4 regions of the Lentilactobacillus terminaliae genome follow, and region 4 is predicted to be linked to each of the others. Evidence: predicted binding sites of a transcription regulator. Region 4 holds the regulator's gene; each other region holds the start of a gene.
What was found. The regulator Rex, encoded in region 4, represses fermentation and respiration genes when NADH is low (regulators of the CRP and FNR family bind a similar motif). The targets are predictions, from matches to a motif close to TTGTGAANTANTTCACAA.

Region 1 (4,694 bases), 710 kb from region 4:
TACTGCTTTGTTCAGGAGCAGCTGGCTCAGCAGGAGCTGAACTAGTAGCTGGCTCTTCAGCAGGTTTTTCTTCGGCAGGAGCTGCTGGAGCATCATCGTCTGCAGAATCGGCTGAACCGTCATCGATGACAACTAACACGTCACCAATTTCAGCAGTCTCTCCTTCTTGTTTTTGAATTTCTTTGATAGTACCAGCAACAGGTGAAGGTAATTCAGAAACTGATTTATCATTTTGAATTTCAACTAATGGATCGTCTTCTTTGACTTCATCGCCAGGTTTGACTAGCCAAGTGGCAACTTCACCTTCGGCCATTCCTTCTCCTAGCTCTGGGAGTTTAAACTTGTAAGCCATAGGGTCAAACTTCCTTTCTTAATTAGAATTAGTAATTCAAGATTTCCCGTACTTTTTCTTCGATATCATCGGCGTTTGGAAGCCAGTCGTTTTCAGCCATTGCAAATGGGAAGATGCTATCAGGTGCAGCCACTCTACCGATTGGGGCATCTAATGACATGATCTTGTTTTCTGCAATTTCAGAAGCAACATGGGCACCAACTCCAGCCATCTTTTGGGCTTCTTGAACTAACACGACCTTATGAGTTTTTTCAACTGATGCAAAAATTGTGTCAGTATCGATTGGTGAAAGTGACCGAAGATCAATTACTTCAACCGAAATATTTTCTTTTTCTAATTTATCAGCAACTTTAAGAGCCTCATTAACTTCAGCACTGTAAGCCACGATAGTAATATCATTTCCTTCACGAACAACGTTGGCCTTATCCAAAGGAACTGTGTACTTGCCTTCAGGAATTTCATCCTTCATTGAACGGTAAAGTTTCAAGTTTTCCATGAATAATACTGGATCGTTGTTTTCTACAGCGGAAATAATCAAACCTTTAGCATCATATGGATTAGAAGGAGTAACCACTCTAAGTCCAGGTACGCCTGTGAAGATGTTTTCCATTGAATCACCGTGAAGTTCAGCGGTATGAGTACCACCACCAAATGGAGTTCTGATGGTAATTGGCATTGACATCTTACCGTTAAATCTGAAACGGTTACGAGACATTTGACCAACGATAGAATCGACTGCTTCAAAAGTGAATCCCATGAATTGAATTTCTGGAATTGGACGCCAGCCAGTTGCTGCTAATCCAATTGAAAGTCCTAAAATTCCTGATTCAGCAAGTGGTGTATCGAATACTCGATCTTCACCAAATTTTGCTTGTAGTCCATCGGTAGTTCTAAATACTCCACCATTCTTACCAACGTCTTCACCGAAAATAAGAGTCTTTGGGTCGTCTTGTAACACTTGATCTAATCCTTCGGTAATTGCTTTAATATAAGTTAGTTTAGCCATAATTACTTCGACTCCTTTGCTTCATATTTTTCAATGTCACGTTGAACATTAGGGGTTGGAGTTTCAAAAGTAGTTTTCAAGAAATCAGTAACCTTTTGTGCAGGTGCTGCTTCAGCTTTCTTCATAGCATCCTTGAATTCACCCTTGTATTGTTCAACTAATTCGTCTTCCTTAGCTTGATCCCAAAGTTTCTTATCAGTAAGAACTTTTCTCAAACGAATCAATGGGTCACGATCAAACCATGGTTGTTCTTCTTCTTTAGTACGATAACGACTTGGATCATCACCAGCAGAACTGTGGGCACCGAAACGGTAAGTCAAAGTTTCAACTAATACTGGGCCATTACCGGCAGCTGCAAATTCACGTGCTTCTTTAGCAACTAAGTAAGTTGCTAAGATATCCATTCCATCTACTTGAGTTGAAGGAACACCTGAAGCAACACCTTTTTGGGCTAAAGTTTCAGCTGCAGTTTGTTTGTAACGTGGAACTGAAATAGCATAACCATTGTTTTGTACAAAGAATACTGCGGGTGCTTGGAAGGCACTAGCAAAGTTAATTCCTTCGTAGAAGTCACCTTGAGAGGTACCACCATCACCTGTGAAGGCATATGAAACAGTATTTTCTTCCCCATTCTTCTTGATTCCAAGTGCTGCCCCTGCGGCTTGGACGTATTGAGCACCAATAATAATTTGCGGGAACATTGAACGAGTTCCTTCTGGATTATATTGGTTTGCTAAATAGTGTCCCTTGGACCATAAGTATCCTTGTTCAACTGTTGCACCATGTTGAATTAATTGTGGTAAGTCACGGTATGCTGGGAACAAGAAGTCTTGTTTTTGCATTGCGTGTGCAATTCCCATTTCCGAAGCTTCTTCCCCGTAGGTAGGAGCGTAAAAACCAAGGCGACCTTGACGTGAAAAGTTCATTGTTTGTTCGTGGAGTGTTCGTTCCCAAACCATCTTTTCCATCAAAGTAACTAATTCATCATCGCTGAATGTATCAAATAGTTCTTGATTAACTATTTTTCCATTCTCATCGATTACTTGAACCGGTTTTTTGTATGGATCGCTCATTGTTGATTTGATTTTTGCAAAGTCAACAATATGCTTGTTATTTGCTGCCATATATAACACTTTCCTTTCCTAAAAAGCTAGACTTGTGATACACAGTAATCTGTTTCAACCACAACTAAAATTTAGCATTGTTTCAGAAAATTTGCAAGCCCTTTCAATCGCATAATATCAACTTTTTCATAAATGATTTCTAAAATTGATGTATGGGTTTCACTAAATTTTCATCAATTATCATTTGTGAAAAAAATATCAATCCCATTACATAAAGGCTGATAGTATTTTTTATAAAATTAAGATAGAATAGTCTGTAGATAATTTTATATTTTGGAGGTTTTAATCTTGTTTCTTATGAAAGATATTGTCCGTGATGGTGATCCAGTATTACGGAAACAAGCTCAAAAAGTTAACTTTCCCCTTTCAGATGAAGATCGCCAATTAGCACATGATTTGATGGAGTATCTTGAAGTTAGTCAAGATCCAGAGCTATGTGAAAAATATGGGCTTCGTGCAGGAGTTGGCCTAGCCGCTCCCCAAGTAGGAGAATCAAAAATGATGGCCTCAGTAATGGTGCCTGCAGAAGATGAAAATGAAGAACCAGTTTTCAAAGATGTCATTATTAATCCAGTAATCGTTTCTAATTCTGTTCAACGTGGCGCTTTAACTGAAGGCGAGGGATGTTTATCAGTTGATGAAGACATCCCCGGTTATGTCCCTCGTTCCGCTAGAATCACTTTGGAATATACTGATGTTGAAGGAAACGATCATCATATTCGCTTAAAAAATTACCCAGCAATCGTATGTCAGCATGAAATCGATCATTTACACGGTGTGCTCTTCTATGATCACATCGATAAACAAAATCCTTATTCGAAATCTGATGACGAGATCTTTATTTATTAATTTAATTTACAAAAAAAAGCTGTCTTTCTGTTATTCCAGAAAGACAGCTTTTATATTATTTTCATTTATTTTAAGCGATTCAAATCTTCTACATATTCGATAGTAGTTTGGTTGATTAAAAATGCAACGTCAAAATGAAGATTGCCATCTAATTCCCAAATATCAGTAACCCTAAAGATTGATTGAATTTCGGGTGTACTACTCGCATCAAAATGATGATCCGCACTATATTCGTGAAGTTCTTTTATCAAAAGTTGTTTGAACTCAGATATAGATAACTGCATTATGTTTTGAGGGAGTTCATATTCAAAGGCCATAACGCCCCTCCCCCAAACATTAGCAATCGCTTGAGATTTAAGTTGCTCTGAAGATTCATCAGGCATTATTTTTTGCAAAGCATACTTGATTGCTTGATCTACGATTGCTTGACTTATCTTTAATCGTTTTTGAGTTGGCCTGGTAACAAAAAAATAATGGATCAGGTTGTAAAGGACCACAGCCAAAATTAAACCAATAATCACTTGAAACAAAAGTATCATTACTATTCCACCTCAATTCATACGTTTATTTTACCACGTTCGATTTAGAGCTCACTTGGATTAACGCTCGAAATCCAGATTTATATACTTATTTTTACAGTTATGGTAAACTACTTATTATTAGTTGTGCAAAAACAACCACCTGTGCGAAAAGGAATCACTGATTTCTTAAAAAAACAGAATAAATTTTAAAGGAGCTTTTTTAATGATTTTTAAAGTATTATACCAACCTCAGGAAAACGAAAACCCTAGTCGAGAAAACACTCAAAGTCTTTACCTTGAAGCTGATACTGAAGTAACAGCCCGTCAATTAGTTGAAGACAACACTAATTACAACATCGAATTCATCGAACCATTGACAGGTAAACACTTAGAATACGAACAAGAAAATCCCGAATTTAAATTAACGGAGTTCAATAAATAATGAAAAAACTAAACGTCAAAAATAACGAAGCAGCTATTTACGGCGTTGGTGGTTTAGGAGAAATTGGTAAAAACACATATGGAATTCAATTTCAAGATGAAATCATCTTGATTGATGCTGGGATCAAGTTTCCGGAAGATGAACTCTTAGGTGTCGATTATGTAATTCCTGACTACCAATATATCGTAGATAACAAAGATAAGATCAAGGCTTTGGTAATTACCCATGGTCACGAAGATCATATTGGTGGAGTACCTTATTTATTGAAGGCACTGAATGTTCCAATATATGCTGGTCCATTGGCTATGGCTCTTATCAAAAATAAACTAGATGAACATGGCTTATTAAGTAGCGCTGAACTTCACGAAATCACTGAAAGTACTGTTCTTAAATTTAGAAA
Region 2 (4,694 bases), 180 kb from region 4:
ACTACCGAAATCAACACTGCCAAAATTAATAAGATACCCATGATCGCCAATAATTTTCTGACGGTTTGATGGTAATTAGCCAAGGTGTCGACCACCTGAATGTAACCAACCAAGGAGCCATTTCTTTTGGATAAGACTGGCATTCTACCAATCAACATTTCTTTGCCATCGACACTGGAAATGGAGATTTTTTTGGAATTAGCTGGCCTTAACTTAAAGTTAGATTCTCTAGATTCAAACAATAATTGCTTATCATTGTTGTAAACATTCACGACCATACTGTCTCTTGATAGATTAATAATCAGAGAATCAGAGTAAATGCTTTGGTGCGTCTGTTTATCAATTGGTACATTGTTATTATTTTCATTATCGATGTCTGGTCTCAAAACTGAATTAACGTTGTTTTTAGTAATCGGTGAATCAAAATTGGCCAGCCGACCCGAGACAGTCATCAAGGTGTCATTAATATAGCCTCTTTCTTGTTGGACTAAAACATTAGTGAACCGATTAAAAATCAACATTGAAAATACTAAGACAATCACAAATACACCAATAGATGTAAAAAAGGACCACTTAAATGTTAAAGAGATCCTTCTTTTTTTGGGACTAATTTCTTCGCTCATGAGCGCATCACGTAACCCGTACCTCTAACAGTTTGAATGTAACTATTCTCACCAGGACGGTCAATCTTGTTTCGTAAGTATCTGATGTAGACATCAACGACGTTAGTTTCAACTTCAGAATCATAACCCCAGACTTTGGTTAATAACACATCTCTAGCTAAAACAACGTCAACATTTTCCATCAATGCCAACAACAATTCATACTCACGCTTGGTTAAGTTGATAACTTCATCGCCACGACGAACGATTCGGCTCTCTTTTTCGATAGTCAAATCCTTAAAGACAACTGTCTTCTTGTTGCCCTTTTGTTGATCGTTTTCGATTTGAATTCGTCTCAACAATGCCCGAATTCTTGCCAATAATTCTTCGATTGCAAATGGTTTAACAATATAGTCATCTGCTCCATGATCAAATCCTGATACTCGATCGATCACAGAATCCCTTGCGGTCATCATTATAATTGGCGTATTTTTCTTTTCTCGTAATCTACGAGCAACTTCCATACCATTAAGTTCAGGAAGCATCAAATCTAGTAAAATTACGTCAAAATTATCATTTAATGCAGCATCTAATCCCTTGCGACCGTCTAGCTCTACTTGGGTTTCATAACCCTCATGCTGTAGCTCAAGCTCGACAAACCGGGAAAGATTTTTTTCATCTTCAATTATTAAAACTCGACTCATTTTACAATTCTCCTACGTAATCCTAATTAAGGTTCTTTTTAAATATTATTCTAATTCTAACATACTTAAGTGAAATAAGAGATATTTTCTCATTTAAGGTATATATGGAAATAATTTTCATTTTTCATCAATTTGTGTCTTTTTTCACTTGATAAAAGACTTGTTTGATTTATAATTAACTTTGTTTAAGAAAATAAATTTCAAAAGGATGGTATTATATGAAAGCAGCTGTTGTACGCGATTCTGTTGACGGATACGTTGACATTAAAGATGTTACTCTTCGCCCAATCGAACATGGTGAAGCTTTAGTTAAAGTGGAATATTGTGGTCTTTGTCACACAGACCTCCACGTTGCTGCCGGAGACTTTGGTGCAGTTCCAGGAAGAATCATCGGTCACGAAGGTGTTGGTAGAGTCATTCAAGTTGCTGACGATGTTGACAACTTAAAGATTGGTGACCGAGTATCAATCGCTTGGTTCTTCAAGGGCTGTGGTCATTGTGAATTCTGTAACACTGGTCGTGAAACTCTTTGCCGTAACGTTAAAAACTCTGGTTTCACTGTTGATGGTGCCATGGCAGAAGAAGTAATCGTTGATGCTAACTATGCCGTTAAGGTTCCTGAAGAACTTGACCCCATCGAAGCAACATCATTAACTTGTGCCGGCGTTACTATGTACAAAGCATTAAAAGTTGGTGACACTCGCCCAGGTCAATGGGTTGAAGTTGTTGGTGCCGGTGGTCTTGGTAACCTTGCCGTACAATTTGCTCACAATGTTTTTGGTGCTCACGTTGTTGCAGTTGATGGTAACGAACAAAAGTTACAAGCTGCTAAAGACAATGGTGCTGAAATTGGTATTGACCGTCATGATCCAGATGTTGCTGAACAAATTCAAGCAAAAGTTGGTGGTGTTCACAACGCCCAAGTTACTGCCGTTAACGCTGCTGCTTTCACTACTTCAGTTAACGCTCTTCGTCCAGATGGTAAATTAGTTGCCGTTGCCCTTCCTAAAGGTGACATGGCTCTTAACATCGACAAGACTGTTTTAGATGGTATCCAAGTTGCTGGTTCACTTGTTGGTACTCGTCAAGACTTAGCTGAAACTTTCCAATTCGGTGCTGAAGGTAAAGTTAAACCTATCGTTCACACTAGAAAGCTTGAAGAAATCAATGATATCATTGACGAAATGAAAGCCGGAAAAATTGTTGGTCGTATGGTTGTTGACTTTACTAAATAATCTTACAGTTTAATCCTTTAATAATCGAACTAACGAATAGCATAACTATTCGTTAGTTCTTTTTTATCTAATCTCTCAGATTACTCCACTCCATAATAAAACGCCCTAAGCATTTGCTTAGAGCGTTTTAACAAACCGTTAAGAATCCATGGCGTTCTTAATAGTTTAAAGACAATTACTTGTCGATAACCTTACGGCCATTGTAGTAGCCTGATGGTGACACGTGGTGTGGCATTCTGTACTCGCCAGTCTTAGGATCAAAACTAAGATTTGGTGTTTGTAACTTGATGTGACCACGGCGCATACCTTTTTTCGCCTTAGAGGTTCTACGTGCTGGTGTAGCCATTAAAAATCCCTCCTCTACTTTAAAATATCCACTAGTGAAATTATTAATGCCTAACTAATCTTCTTGATTATCCTCAGGGAATAAATCCTTTAGTTTAGCTAAACGTGGATCAACAGTTTCTAACTCTGCCTTGTTCTTGTCGAAATCATCGGCGGTCATAACTTCCCAGTCGTTTCCGCTGGGCATATCGTCTTCTCCGTCGATTTCAGATTCAGCAAGAACCTGCATTGGAATATTTAATATGACGTTATCAATTACTGAATCAGTGATTTCAACTTTTGCATCCTCATCAAGAACGAAGACAACTGCATCTTTAGGGTACCGAGACTCAGCGGCCTTAGATGGGACGTAAAATTCTTCAACGTCGAATTCCATAGGCAGATTGACAGGCATTAATGATCTGGATGATGGCACCACAAGATTACCAGTAACGTGATAATTCACAATTACGTCTCCTAAATCAGCATAAGCTGTTCCAGAAACGGTAAACTTATCTGCATCAATTACTTGATCAGCATACCTATCAAGAAGCTCTTTTTTTATATCAAGAGTTTCTTCAAATTTAAAAGGTGCATTTTCGGGATACTTTTGAAGTTCCCTAAAAAACATTTCCATGTTATTCCTCCAATGCAACACGACTTATTATACCGGCATCAAAATACCTTGTCAAGGCTAATTCCTTGATAGCAACCGCATTTATATCTCCATAAATGGATGTCGATGAATGTCTTGTGCTTCACCACTAACCAACTCTTGCATCATTGATGATCGATAGTCTAAACCTACAAACTCATCGACCACTTCATCGGTTACTTTGGTAATAATAGGCCATTCCGTGTCGTGTTTTATTTGATTCAAATACCTTTGGCCTTGCTCGTTAAATGCCAGTGGTCTCAAATAGCTAGGATCCACTAACATGTTGTCGGTGAATGCATGCACTAATACATATACACATAACCTTTGAATTCTGGTATACGTGTATCGTTTAGTCTTCACCGTCTCCAAAAAATCAGTGAACGATCTAGACTTTCTGGCTGCATCTTTTAACCGATGCTCAATACCCTCAGTCATCTGATAAATTCGCTGTAATTCTTCGATAGGCGTCTTTACTAGCTCATAACGTAACATTGGCCAAAACTGTTCCCAGTCGTACTTAAAACCACTATAGATCATGTGTAAACTTGATTCAGGAACAAATTTACTAAATTCAGTTGAATTTCCGAAAATACTATTTCTAATTGCAGAAGCACTGCTGATCAAAGAACCCTTACTCAATTCTGGTTCGTTATGGTCAGCGTCGATTCTTTGAATTGGCAATAATTTTAACGGATTTCCTAAATCAAAATTAGCATTTGCATAGCTAAATGCCAAAATGTCATTAGGTTCACGTAAATTTATCCCTGTTTTTTCTTTCAAATAATTTTGAAAAGTTGAAGCATAGGGTTCGTTAAATTTTTTAAATGAATCGTCTTTTTCAGGTTGATTATGAATTAACAAATCATAATCCATATCTGGGTGCTCTGCGCCGAAAGCTAACGATTCAATCCCCATTTCAGATGCGATTTTCACAGCACTCTTAGCAAATAAATGTGCTGGTTGAACGGCACCTGAAAATGGTAATTCAATTACCAAGTCGACACCCGCGGCAACGGCAGCTTGAGCCCTTTTCCATTTATCAAAAATGGCTGGTTCTCCCCGCTGCATCCAATTACCGCTCATAATAGCGACCACAGTTGTCGCTCCTGACTGTTTGCGGGCCTGATCTAGTAAATATTGATGTCCGTTGTGAAATGGATTAAATTCTGCA
Region 3 (4,694 bases), 790 kb from region 4:
CACCACTAAAATCAACTCCTGGAATCATCGGGTAACTACGGATTACGCCTCCGTTTGGTTGAAAGGCCAACATATCTTTATAGTTTAGTGACGAGTAGTTAACTCGAACAATTACATTACCTTCGGAAAGCATTGAGAGATCGATCATCTCTCTTTGGAAACTTAATTGGTCATTATTTTCACGAATTACAATTGCATTAAACTTGTCCATTATTTATCACCACCTAATTGCAGGATACCTTATTTTGATGTCATTTTGTAGAATTATGATTTACTTATTTTACTTATCGAAAAACAAAAAAGGTCGTTCAACATTAAATTGTTGAACGACCTTTTGATATGGAATTATAAAATTTGGCAGAATTCCAATTTTTCATTATTGGGTCCCAAAACGTTGAAGAAGCGAATCCCATTATCCCAAAACGATGGGATTGACTGAATCTCACTGTCAATAACGTTTAGTCCTAATTTGTGGGCCTCATCAAAGGCTTTTTCAACATCAGTCGTATTGATTGAAATATGACTGATTGATCCTTCATCCCGAACTTCAGTAATTTCACCGTTATAAGTTTCAATAGTTAAATTTCCTAATCTCATAAAGGCACAGCGATTATCTCCGTTCGGAAAATCACCAGCTTTTTCGAATCCTAGCTTTTCATAAAAAGCGATTGTTTCATCCAAATCTTTAGCTGGAATTCCAATATGTTGAACTCCAGTAATGTAATCATTTAGGCTCATTGTTAGGTCTCCTATTCCGTTACTTTTTTACCAACATCTAACTTTTGGTGCTTCAATCCTCTAAAGATTCGTTTATCTGCCCAGCCAGTTACGGCTCCTTGGCAAAGAAATGCGAAGATGGTTCCCAAACCAAAGTTAGTAAATTGACGAGTAATGATAATTGCCAAGATTGCCATAATTGTTGGTGGAATATATGAAACCCACATCGCAATTGCAGCATTACCATTAAAATATTTGAATCGCAAAATCTGCATTAAATCATCAGCGGGATGTAAAACAAAATTAACTCGTTGATAAATTGAAATTGCAGTTCCAATCAACGCTACTCCAAAGAAATTTAGAAAGACATAGAAGCCAATCATTAATGGCGTATTAGCATCTGGTAACCCACTAAACACAGGGTATTTGCCAAGAAAGAAATCTTCGAAAATTTGGATCATTGCTGAAAATGGCACCATAAAAATCAAGTTTCCAAGAATCCTCTTCAAGTTAAATTTACCAACCAGAACGGCGTTTAACAAAGAAATCAACATTCCTAAAATCAAGAACGCCCAGAACAAATTCCAATGAAGTGCGGTTCCTAAGTTTGCCTCAGCAGCAGTCCAATATGCCGATCCCAAAAATGATGGGTGAATCTTAGCACTAGTTACTAAGGTTAAAACATTCCCCGCAGAATTAATTATTAGCGATATGATAAAGTAAAATGTTGCCATCGAAGGCGATAAAGTCTTCGGATTTTCAATGCTCGAATGAACTTCATTCATTTTTATCACCTGTCTTAATCTTGATTACCGACTTTAACAACGGCCTTACTTACATTACTGATCTTGCCTTGTACAAAGTCCTCAACTTCTTCAAGCTTCAGAACATGGCTGATCAAGTCTTCAACGTTCAATTTTCCACTTGAAAGTAATGCAAGTGAGTCTTTGAATGAGTAAGGATTAATGAATGAACCTTGGATAGTCAATTGTTTTTGGAAAATTTCATATGTGTTCATAGTGAATTTTTGTGTAGGCTTACCAACACCAAACATCAATACTTGAGCACCCTTCTTAGTAGCGGCGATTGCTTGTTCTTGAGTTGATGGTAAACCAACGGCCTCAATAACTACATCGTAGTCAGCTGGAATTTGATCTTTTTCGGTATTAAAAGTGTTAGTAACGCCAAAATGTTCTTTATTGTTTGCAAGTTTAGCATCGCTTCTACCAGCCAAGTCGACTTGGTGAATACCGTATGCTTGTAAAACTTGGGCAAAAATCTGACCCATGAATCCATCACCAATGACTAGTGCCTTTTGATATGGAGTTACTTTAAGCAATTTAACACCATGAATGGCACATGAGATGGGTTCAACAGTGGCAGCTGCTTTTAGCGAAACATTATCAGGAACTGGATAAACTACTGAAGCTGGTGCAGTAAACTGTTGTTCCAAACCACCGTTTCTTGTAACTCCAATAGCGGAAAGATTGTTACATAATTCTGGACGATCGGTTAAACAAAATTCGCACTGGCCGCAGTAAATGTTAGGGTCAACTGATACACGGTCGCCAACTTTTAAGTCAGTGATTTCTGAACCAACTTCAGCAACTACCCCTGAATTTTCATGACCTAACACAATAGGTGGCACAGCATCCGCTGAACCTGGTAATCCAGCATACAATGCGTGATCAGTACCACAAATACCTGCATATGCAGTATTGATCAGTACTTCGTTTGGTTTTAGTTCTTGGGGCTTAATGTCTTCAATTTCAAGTTTTTCTACGCCTTCTAATACAAGTGCTTTCATAATTATAAATCCTCCGATGTTTAGACAGTATGAGAAATAGTGAGCAAGTGATAGCGAACTATCTCGTTCAATTCAACGTCAACATCGTAACACCAACTTCAAATTTGTGCAAACGGTTGTCTTACTAATTTAAATGCTTTATTGATTACCAAAATGATTTAAAACATCTATATTATGTCCCGTTTTCGAGTATTTTAGCTCTAGAATAATAATTAAGATTGTGATTTTTTTATAAATTCAAAAAAAGCCCGTTATCATAACGATAACGAGCTTTTAAAAAATTAATTTAAAAATTTTCTGGAGTCATTGAATCACGATAGATATTTTTAACATCTTCTGGTGTCAATTTGATATAACCATTTTTACTAAGATCGCCTGTGGTTACAGCACTTTCAGCCATTGCATCAAAGTTGGTTTCGTCTTTAATACCTACTTCAGGCAATGTCATTTCAAATCCTAGAGAACTTATCCAGTTATAGGTTTCTTTAATTGCTTCACTACCTGCTTCATCTTCGTCTGAGTTATTAATTCCCCAAACGTTTTTAGCAAATCTAGCAAGTAATTCATGAGTTGAAGGATCCTTTTGAACTGCCTTTAACCAACGAGGTGTCAAAATTCCTAAACCAACACCATGAGTAATATCATAGTATGCTGATAGTTCATGTTCCATTGGATGGACAGTCCAGTTATTAACGTCACCCAAACCAACAATTCCATTTAAAGCCATAGTAGCATTCCACATCAAGTTAGCACGAGCATCATAGTTATCAGGCTCTTTAATTGCAACGGGAGCCCACTTAATTACTGAACGCATCAAACCTTCAATCAAACCTTTAGAAACATCATTATTAATTGAACGATCAAAATATTGCTCAATCAAATGACTCATAATATCCATTGATCCAGCAGCAGTTTGTCTGGTTGGCACAGTGAATGTCAAACTAGGATCAAGGAATGAAACTGCTGGAGTATTAGGACCACCAGTGCCAAACTTTTGATGAGTTTCTGGATTTGAAATTACTGAGCCACGATTCATTTCGGAACCAGTGGCTGATAATGTCAAAATGTCAACAAGTGGTAATTGATTTAAGGTCATACGTTTAGCAGAATCAAGAACTAGATCCCAAGGATCGCCTTCGTAATATCTAGCAGAACCAATAACCTTACTTGCATCAATTACTGAACCACCACCAACAGCTAAAATAACATCAATGTTGTTATCCTTAACTAATTGTTGTCCCTTGCGAACTGAATCAATCTTTGGATTAGGTTCAATCCCAGGTAACTCAATGATATTTAGTCCATCTAATGCCTTAATTACTCGGTCATATAGTCCTGACCGTTTCACTGATTGTCCACCATATACTAGTAAGACATTCTTACCAAAACTTATGATCACATCACGTAGTTCACTATCAATTCGATCCTTACCGAATCTGATATCAGTTGGATTTTTAAAGCTAAAATTTTCCATCGAATAAACCCTCCATTTCAAGATTCCATTTTATACCGAAATGAAGTGAAAAACGACCATTTAATGCTTTATTTATTCAGATAACTAAGTGGTTTCTTAACTTCTACTTTCGTGCCGTCGTACTTTGCCTTGATGTATTTTTGGATTGCTGGTTCATGATATAAATTAATCAACTTTTTGTATTTGTCATTATTCGCATTTTTCTTAGCAGTTGCCAAGACGTTGATATTGTCCTTAGTACTGTCGTTGACTTGTTCATGAAAAATTGAATCCTTTAGCACATTCAAATTACCTTCTAAGGCCACTTTGTTTGAGATCAAGACCACCGGAACGCTTTTCAATACTCGAGGACCAGTAGTGTCATCAATTTCATCAAACTTTAAATGACGCGGATTAGAAGCAATATCTCTAGTGTCTCCTAATGCATTAAATCCAGGCTTTAATTTCAACAAACCCGCACTTTGAAGAAGTAGTAAATCCCTAGATGTGTTAGCGGGATTATTGACAATGGCTACGGTAGTTCCATTAGGAATATCTTTCACGTTTTTATATTTATTTGAATAAATTCCTAATGGTTCTAAGTATGTAGTTCCTAATGCCTTTAATTGACCCGCTTTGTTTTCCTTGTTGTAGGCTTGCAAATACGACCATGACTGAAAAGCATTAACATCAACTGTGCCATCAGTAGTTGCCTTG
Region 4 (4,694 bases):
ACCAAGGTAAGCATTACTACCAGTGGCAGATATTTCGACTGTTGCAGTAGCCAACTGGTTAATAAAGTATCTATCATGTGAAACGAATAAGATGGTGCCTTCAAAGTCTCTCAAGGCACGTTCAAGCACTTCTCGGCTGTCAATGTCCAAGTGATTAGTTGGTTCATCGAGAATTAAGAAGTTATTGTGTTGCATAGCTAATTTAGTTAATAGTAACCGAGCTTTTTCACCACCAGATAAGTCCGCGACTAACTTGTCGACGTCATCACCTGAAAAGAGAAAACTACCTAGGATACCGCGGATATCACTTTCGTTAACAGTTGGATGATCGTCCCATAATTCATTGAGAACCTTTTTATTTTTGTGCAGACTTTGCTGTTCCTGATCATAATATCCAGTATCAACGCCGGTTCCAAAACTAATCGTTCCTTTGATTAAAGGAATTTTTCCTAAGATACTTTTAAGTAGAGTGGACTTACCAACGCCGTTAGGACCAACTATGGCAATTGCCTGGTGTCTTTTGACTTCTAAGTTAACCGGTTCGCTTAATATATGGTCATATCCGATAGCGGCGTCTGATACCTTCAAAACATTCTCACCACTTTTTTTATTAGTGGTAAATAAAAAGCGGGCTACTTTTGTGTAATCTACTGGTTTTTCGATCACATCCATTTTTTCTAGCTGTTTTCTGCGGGCCTGAGCTTGTTTAGTAGTTGAAGCTCGCACGATGTTTTTGTCAACGAATTCTTGAAGCTTGGCAATTTTAGCTTGTTGCTTCTCATATTCGCGCATCCTGGTCGTATTGCGCAGTTCTTTTTGATTTATGAAATCAGTGTAATTACCTTGATAATGAGTAAGGGTTTTATGCGCCATTTCATAAACTTCATTAACGATTTGGTCGAGAAAATATCTATCATGAGAAATAATCAGCAATGATCCAGCATAATTTTTGATGTAGCCTTCCAACCAAGTGATAGTTTCAACATCCAAATGGTTTGTAGGTTCATCTAAAATCAGTAGGTCAGGTTTCTCTAACAATAGTTTTGCAAGTGCCAGTTGAGTTTTTTGACCTCCTGATAATTCGTTGATGGGGTGGTCGTAGTCTGCTTCACCAAAGCCGAACCCGTGGAGAACACCTCGAATTTCGGCTTCGTACACGTAACCACCGTTTGATTCGAAGTCAGCTCTCAAATTGTCATAGGTTTTTGATATCTCAGCAAACTCTTCTTCACTCATTGTTGAGTTGTCTTGACTTATTTGCACTTCTAATTTGTGAATTTTGCTTTCGGTTTCTTTTAAAGAATCAAAAACAGATTCCATTTCATCATAAATTGTTTTATTTGAATCTAATCCAGTATCTTGAGCTAGATAACCGATAGTTAAGTTTTTCTTCTCAGAGATTTGGCCTTCGTCTGCGGCCATTTCTCCCATAATAATTTTTACTAACGTTGACTTGCCGGCACCATTTTGGCCAACAAGGGCAATTCGACTTTTTTCCTGGATATTTAAGTTAACTCCGGAAAAAATATTCTCGCCATTAAAACGTTTTGCAATGTCTTGGACCTGCAAAATAATCATGCGGCATCCACCTTTCTGAGTACTAATATTCTAACACATATCAAGATTTTCGGAAAAAGTGCAATTAATATTTGAATTTATTTTCACAAGCGGTAATACTATGGTAGAATAATTAAAGAAGTGAGTTTCACAAAGTTTTTTAACAATCAATAGATGTAAGGAGGAGTTATTCGTGACGGCTGAAAGCATTCCCAAGGCAACCGCTAAGCGATTACCAATATATTACCGTTATTTAAATATTCTCCATGATACAGGAAAAGAAAGAATTTCTTCAACGGAACTTGCTGACGCTGTTCAGGTTGACTCAGCAACTATTCGACGTGATTTTTCTTATTTTGGAGCATTAGGTAAACGGGGCTATGGCTATGATGTTGATAGCTTACTTAGCTTTTTTAAACAAATTCTAAATCAAGAACATCTGACTAATGTTGGATTAGTTGGGGTTGGTAATTTAGGCCATGCCTTATTGAACTTTAATTTTCACAAGGATGGTAATGTTAGAATTTCCGCAGCTTTTGATTCAAAGGATGATATCGTAAATACCATCCAAGATGGGGTTCCAGTTTACCCAGTTAGTGATTTAGCTGATCAATTGCAAGAACAACAAATTCAGGTGATTATTTTAACCGTACCATCTGATTACGCACAAGGGGTTGCTGATCAAGCAGTAGCCGGAGGAGTTCGCGGGATTCTTAATTTCACACCAATTAGAATTTCAGTTCCAGACCAAGTGCTTGTTCAAAATGTCGATTTAACTAATGAATTACAAACATTAATTTACTTCATTGAAAACTTCAGCAAATAATTTTTAGCCCGAGCGAATTTACCGCTGGGGCTTTTTTTGTATTCATTTATGAAGATTTTTTGGTGTTGAGGGTTGCATTTTAGAGCGGATAATAATATTATTAATGTCAGTGATTAGCACTTCTGACAAAGGAGTGCTAACGTTGCTAAAAATAACTATTTATGGAGGGACTAACGTGTTAAAACCATTAGGAGATCGCGTTATCATTGAAACGCAAGAAGAAGAAGAAAAAACAGTTGGTGGAATTGTGTTAGCAAGTAACGCAAAAGAAAAGCCTCAAACTGGTAAGGTTGTTGCTGTTGGCTCTGGTCGAGTTTTGGACAACGGTAATACTGTTGCCCCAATCGTTAAAGCTGGGGACGAAGTAATGTTCGATAAATATGCAGGTACTGAGGTTGAAGACGGCGACAACTCCTATTTAGTTTTACATGAAAAAGATATTGTTGCTATCGTTGAATAGTTCCGTAAAAAATTAAAAAAATATTTCATGAGGTGAATTTAAGATATGGCAAAAGAAATTAAGTTCTCTGAAGATGCTAGAACAAAGATGCTTGCCGGTGTCGACAAGTTAGCAAATACTGTAAAGACTACTATTGGTCCTAAGGGACGCAACGTTGTTTTGGAACAAACTGCTGGTAACCCAACAATTACTAATGATGGTGTAACTATCGCTAAGTCAATTGAATTACCAGATCATTTCGAAAACATGGGTGCAAAGTTAGTTTCTGAAGTTGCTTCAAAGACTAATGATATCGCTGGTGATGGTACAACCACTGCCACTGTTTTGACTCAAGCAATCGTTAATGAAGGTATGAAGAACGTTACTGCCGGTGCTAATCCAGTTGGTATCCGTCGCGGAATTGAAAAGGCTACTAAAGCCGCTGTTGAAGCACTTCACAACATGTCACATGATGTTGAAACTAAAGATGATATTGCACAAATCGCATCAATCTCTTCAGCTGACGCAGAAGTTGGTAAGTTAATTGCCGACGCTATGGAAAAAGTTGGTAACGATGGTGTTATTACTATTGAAGAGTCACGTGGTGTTGATACTAGCCTTGATGTTGTTGAAGGTATGCAATTCGACCGTGGTTACTTATCACAATACATGGTTACTGATAACGAAAAGATGGAAGCAGATTTAGATAATCCATACGTTTTAGTTACTGATAAAAAGGTTACTAACATTCAAGATATTCTTCCATTGCTTCAATCAATCGTTGAACAAGGCCGTTCACTTCTTATCATCGCTGATGATATTGGTGGTGAAGCTCTTCCTACATTAGTTCTTAACAAGATGAGAGGAACATTCAACGTTGTTGCTGTTAAGGCACCTGGTTTTGGTGATCGTCGTAAGGATCAACTACAAGATATCGCTATTTTGACTGGAGCTACAGTTATTACTGATGATCTTGGTTTGAACCTTAAGGACACTACTATTGATCAACTTGGTCAAGCTGGTAAGATCAATGTAACTAAGGACTCAACTATGATTGTTGAAGGTTCAGGCGCTAAGGATCAAATCAACGCTCGAATCGAAGAAATCAAGAACCAAATTGAAACTACTACATCTGACTTTGACCGTGATAAGTTAAAGGAACGTCTTGCTAAGTTATCTGGTGGGGTTGCCGTTGTTCGTGTCGGTGCTGCTACTGAAACTGAATTAAAAGAACGCAAGTACAGAATCGAAGATGCTCTTAATGCAACTCGTGCCGCTGTTGAAGAAGGATTCGTTCCTGGTGGTGGTACTGCATTGATCAACGTTATGGAAAGTATCAATAACGTTGAAGCTTCAGGAGACGAAGCAACTGGTGTTAAGATCGTTCGTCGTGCACTTGAAGAACCTGTTCGTCAAATTGCTGAAAATGCCGGAATCGAAGGCTCAGTAATTGTTGAAAAACTTAAGAATGAAAAACAAGGAATTGGATACAATGCCGCAGAAGATAAGTTCGAAGATATGATTGCTGCCGGAATTGTTGACCCAACCAAAGTTACTCGTTCAGCTCTTCAAAACGCTGCATCTGTTTCAGCATTGTTATTAACTACTGAAGCAGTTGTTGCTGATGAACCAAGTGACGATGCACCACAAGCACCAATGCCAGCCCCAGGAATGGGAATGTAATTTAATATTTACAATAAATTATGGGCGCTCATATATTGAGCGCCTTTTTTATGTTATTGTAGATGTCAGAAGAAGCGATAGGGCTTGTTTTTATAATCAATTTGGACTATTATTTGTTAGTTCATAATTAGTGTAGTGCAATTATTAATTTTAAAGGAGTTAACTCATTATGTGGCGATATATAAAACG

Region 1: the regulator Rex is predicted to act here: its motif matches at 2,667-2,684, upstream of pdhA (pyruvate dehydrogenase (acetyl-transferring) E1 component subunit alpha).
Region 2: the regulator Rex is predicted to act here: its motif matches at 1,439-1,456, upstream of adhP (alcohol dehydrogenase AdhP).
Region 3: the regulator Rex is predicted to act here: its motif matches at 2,743-2,760, upstream of O0236_RS08340 (zinc-dependent alcohol dehydrogenase family protein).

Annotation. Positions count from the first base shown of each region.
Region 1 covers NZ_CP168151.1:1,486,913-1,491,606, forward strand. Annotated here, with positions in the region: gene O0236_RS07845 (2-oxo acid dehydrogenase subunit E2) at 1-352, opposite strand, end outside; gene O0236_RS07850 (alpha-ketoacid dehydrogenase subunit beta) at 381-1,358, opposite strand; gene pdhA (pyruvate dehydrogenase (acetyl-transferring) E1 component subunit alpha) at 1,361-2,482, opposite strand; gene def (peptide deformylase) at 2,771-3,331, shown strand; gene O0236_RS07865 (hypothetical protein) at 3,397-3,870, opposite strand; gene O0236_RS07870 (DNA-directed RNA polymerase subunit epsilon) at 4,076-4,294, shown strand; gene rnjA (ribonuclease J1) at 4,294-4,694, shown strand, end outside.
Region 2 covers NZ_CP168151.1:949,443-954,136, reverse strand. Annotated here, with positions in the region: gene O0236_RS04765 (HAMP domain-containing histidine kinase) at 1-623, opposite strand, end outside; gene O0236_RS04760 (response regulator transcription factor) at 620-1,306, opposite strand; gene adhP (alcohol dehydrogenase AdhP) at 1,525-2,541, shown strand; gene rpmF (50S ribosomal protein L32) at 2,717-2,887, opposite strand; gene O0236_RS04745 (DUF177 domain-containing protein) at 2,942-3,502, opposite strand; gene O0236_RS04740 (nucleotidyltransferase) at 3,584-4,694, opposite strand, start outside.
Region 3 covers NZ_CP168151.1:1,564,634-1,569,327, forward strand. Annotated here, with positions in the region: gene O0236_RS08325 (acryloyl-CoA reductase) at 1-211, opposite strand, end outside; gene O0236_RS08330 (VOC family protein) at 346-738, opposite strand; gene O0236_RS08335 (fructose permease) at 750-1,502, opposite strand; gene O0236_RS08340 (zinc-dependent alcohol dehydrogenase family protein) at 1,517-2,524, opposite strand; gene O0236_RS08345 (iron-containing alcohol dehydrogenase) at 2,811-3,998, opposite strand; gene O0236_RS08350 (MetQ/NlpA family ABC transporter substrate-binding protein) at 4,067-4,694, opposite strand, start outside.
Region 4 covers NZ_CP168151.1:773,204-777,897, forward strand. Annotated here, with positions in the region: gene abc-f (ribosomal protection-like ABC-F family protein) at 1-1,578, opposite strand, end outside; gene O0236_RS03880 (redox-sensing transcriptional repressor Rex) at 1,751-2,383, shown strand; gene groES (co-chaperone GroES) at 2,559-2,843, shown strand; gene groL (chaperonin GroEL) at 2,889-4,505, shown strand; gene O0236_RS03895 (APC family permease) at 4,675-4,694, shown strand, end outside.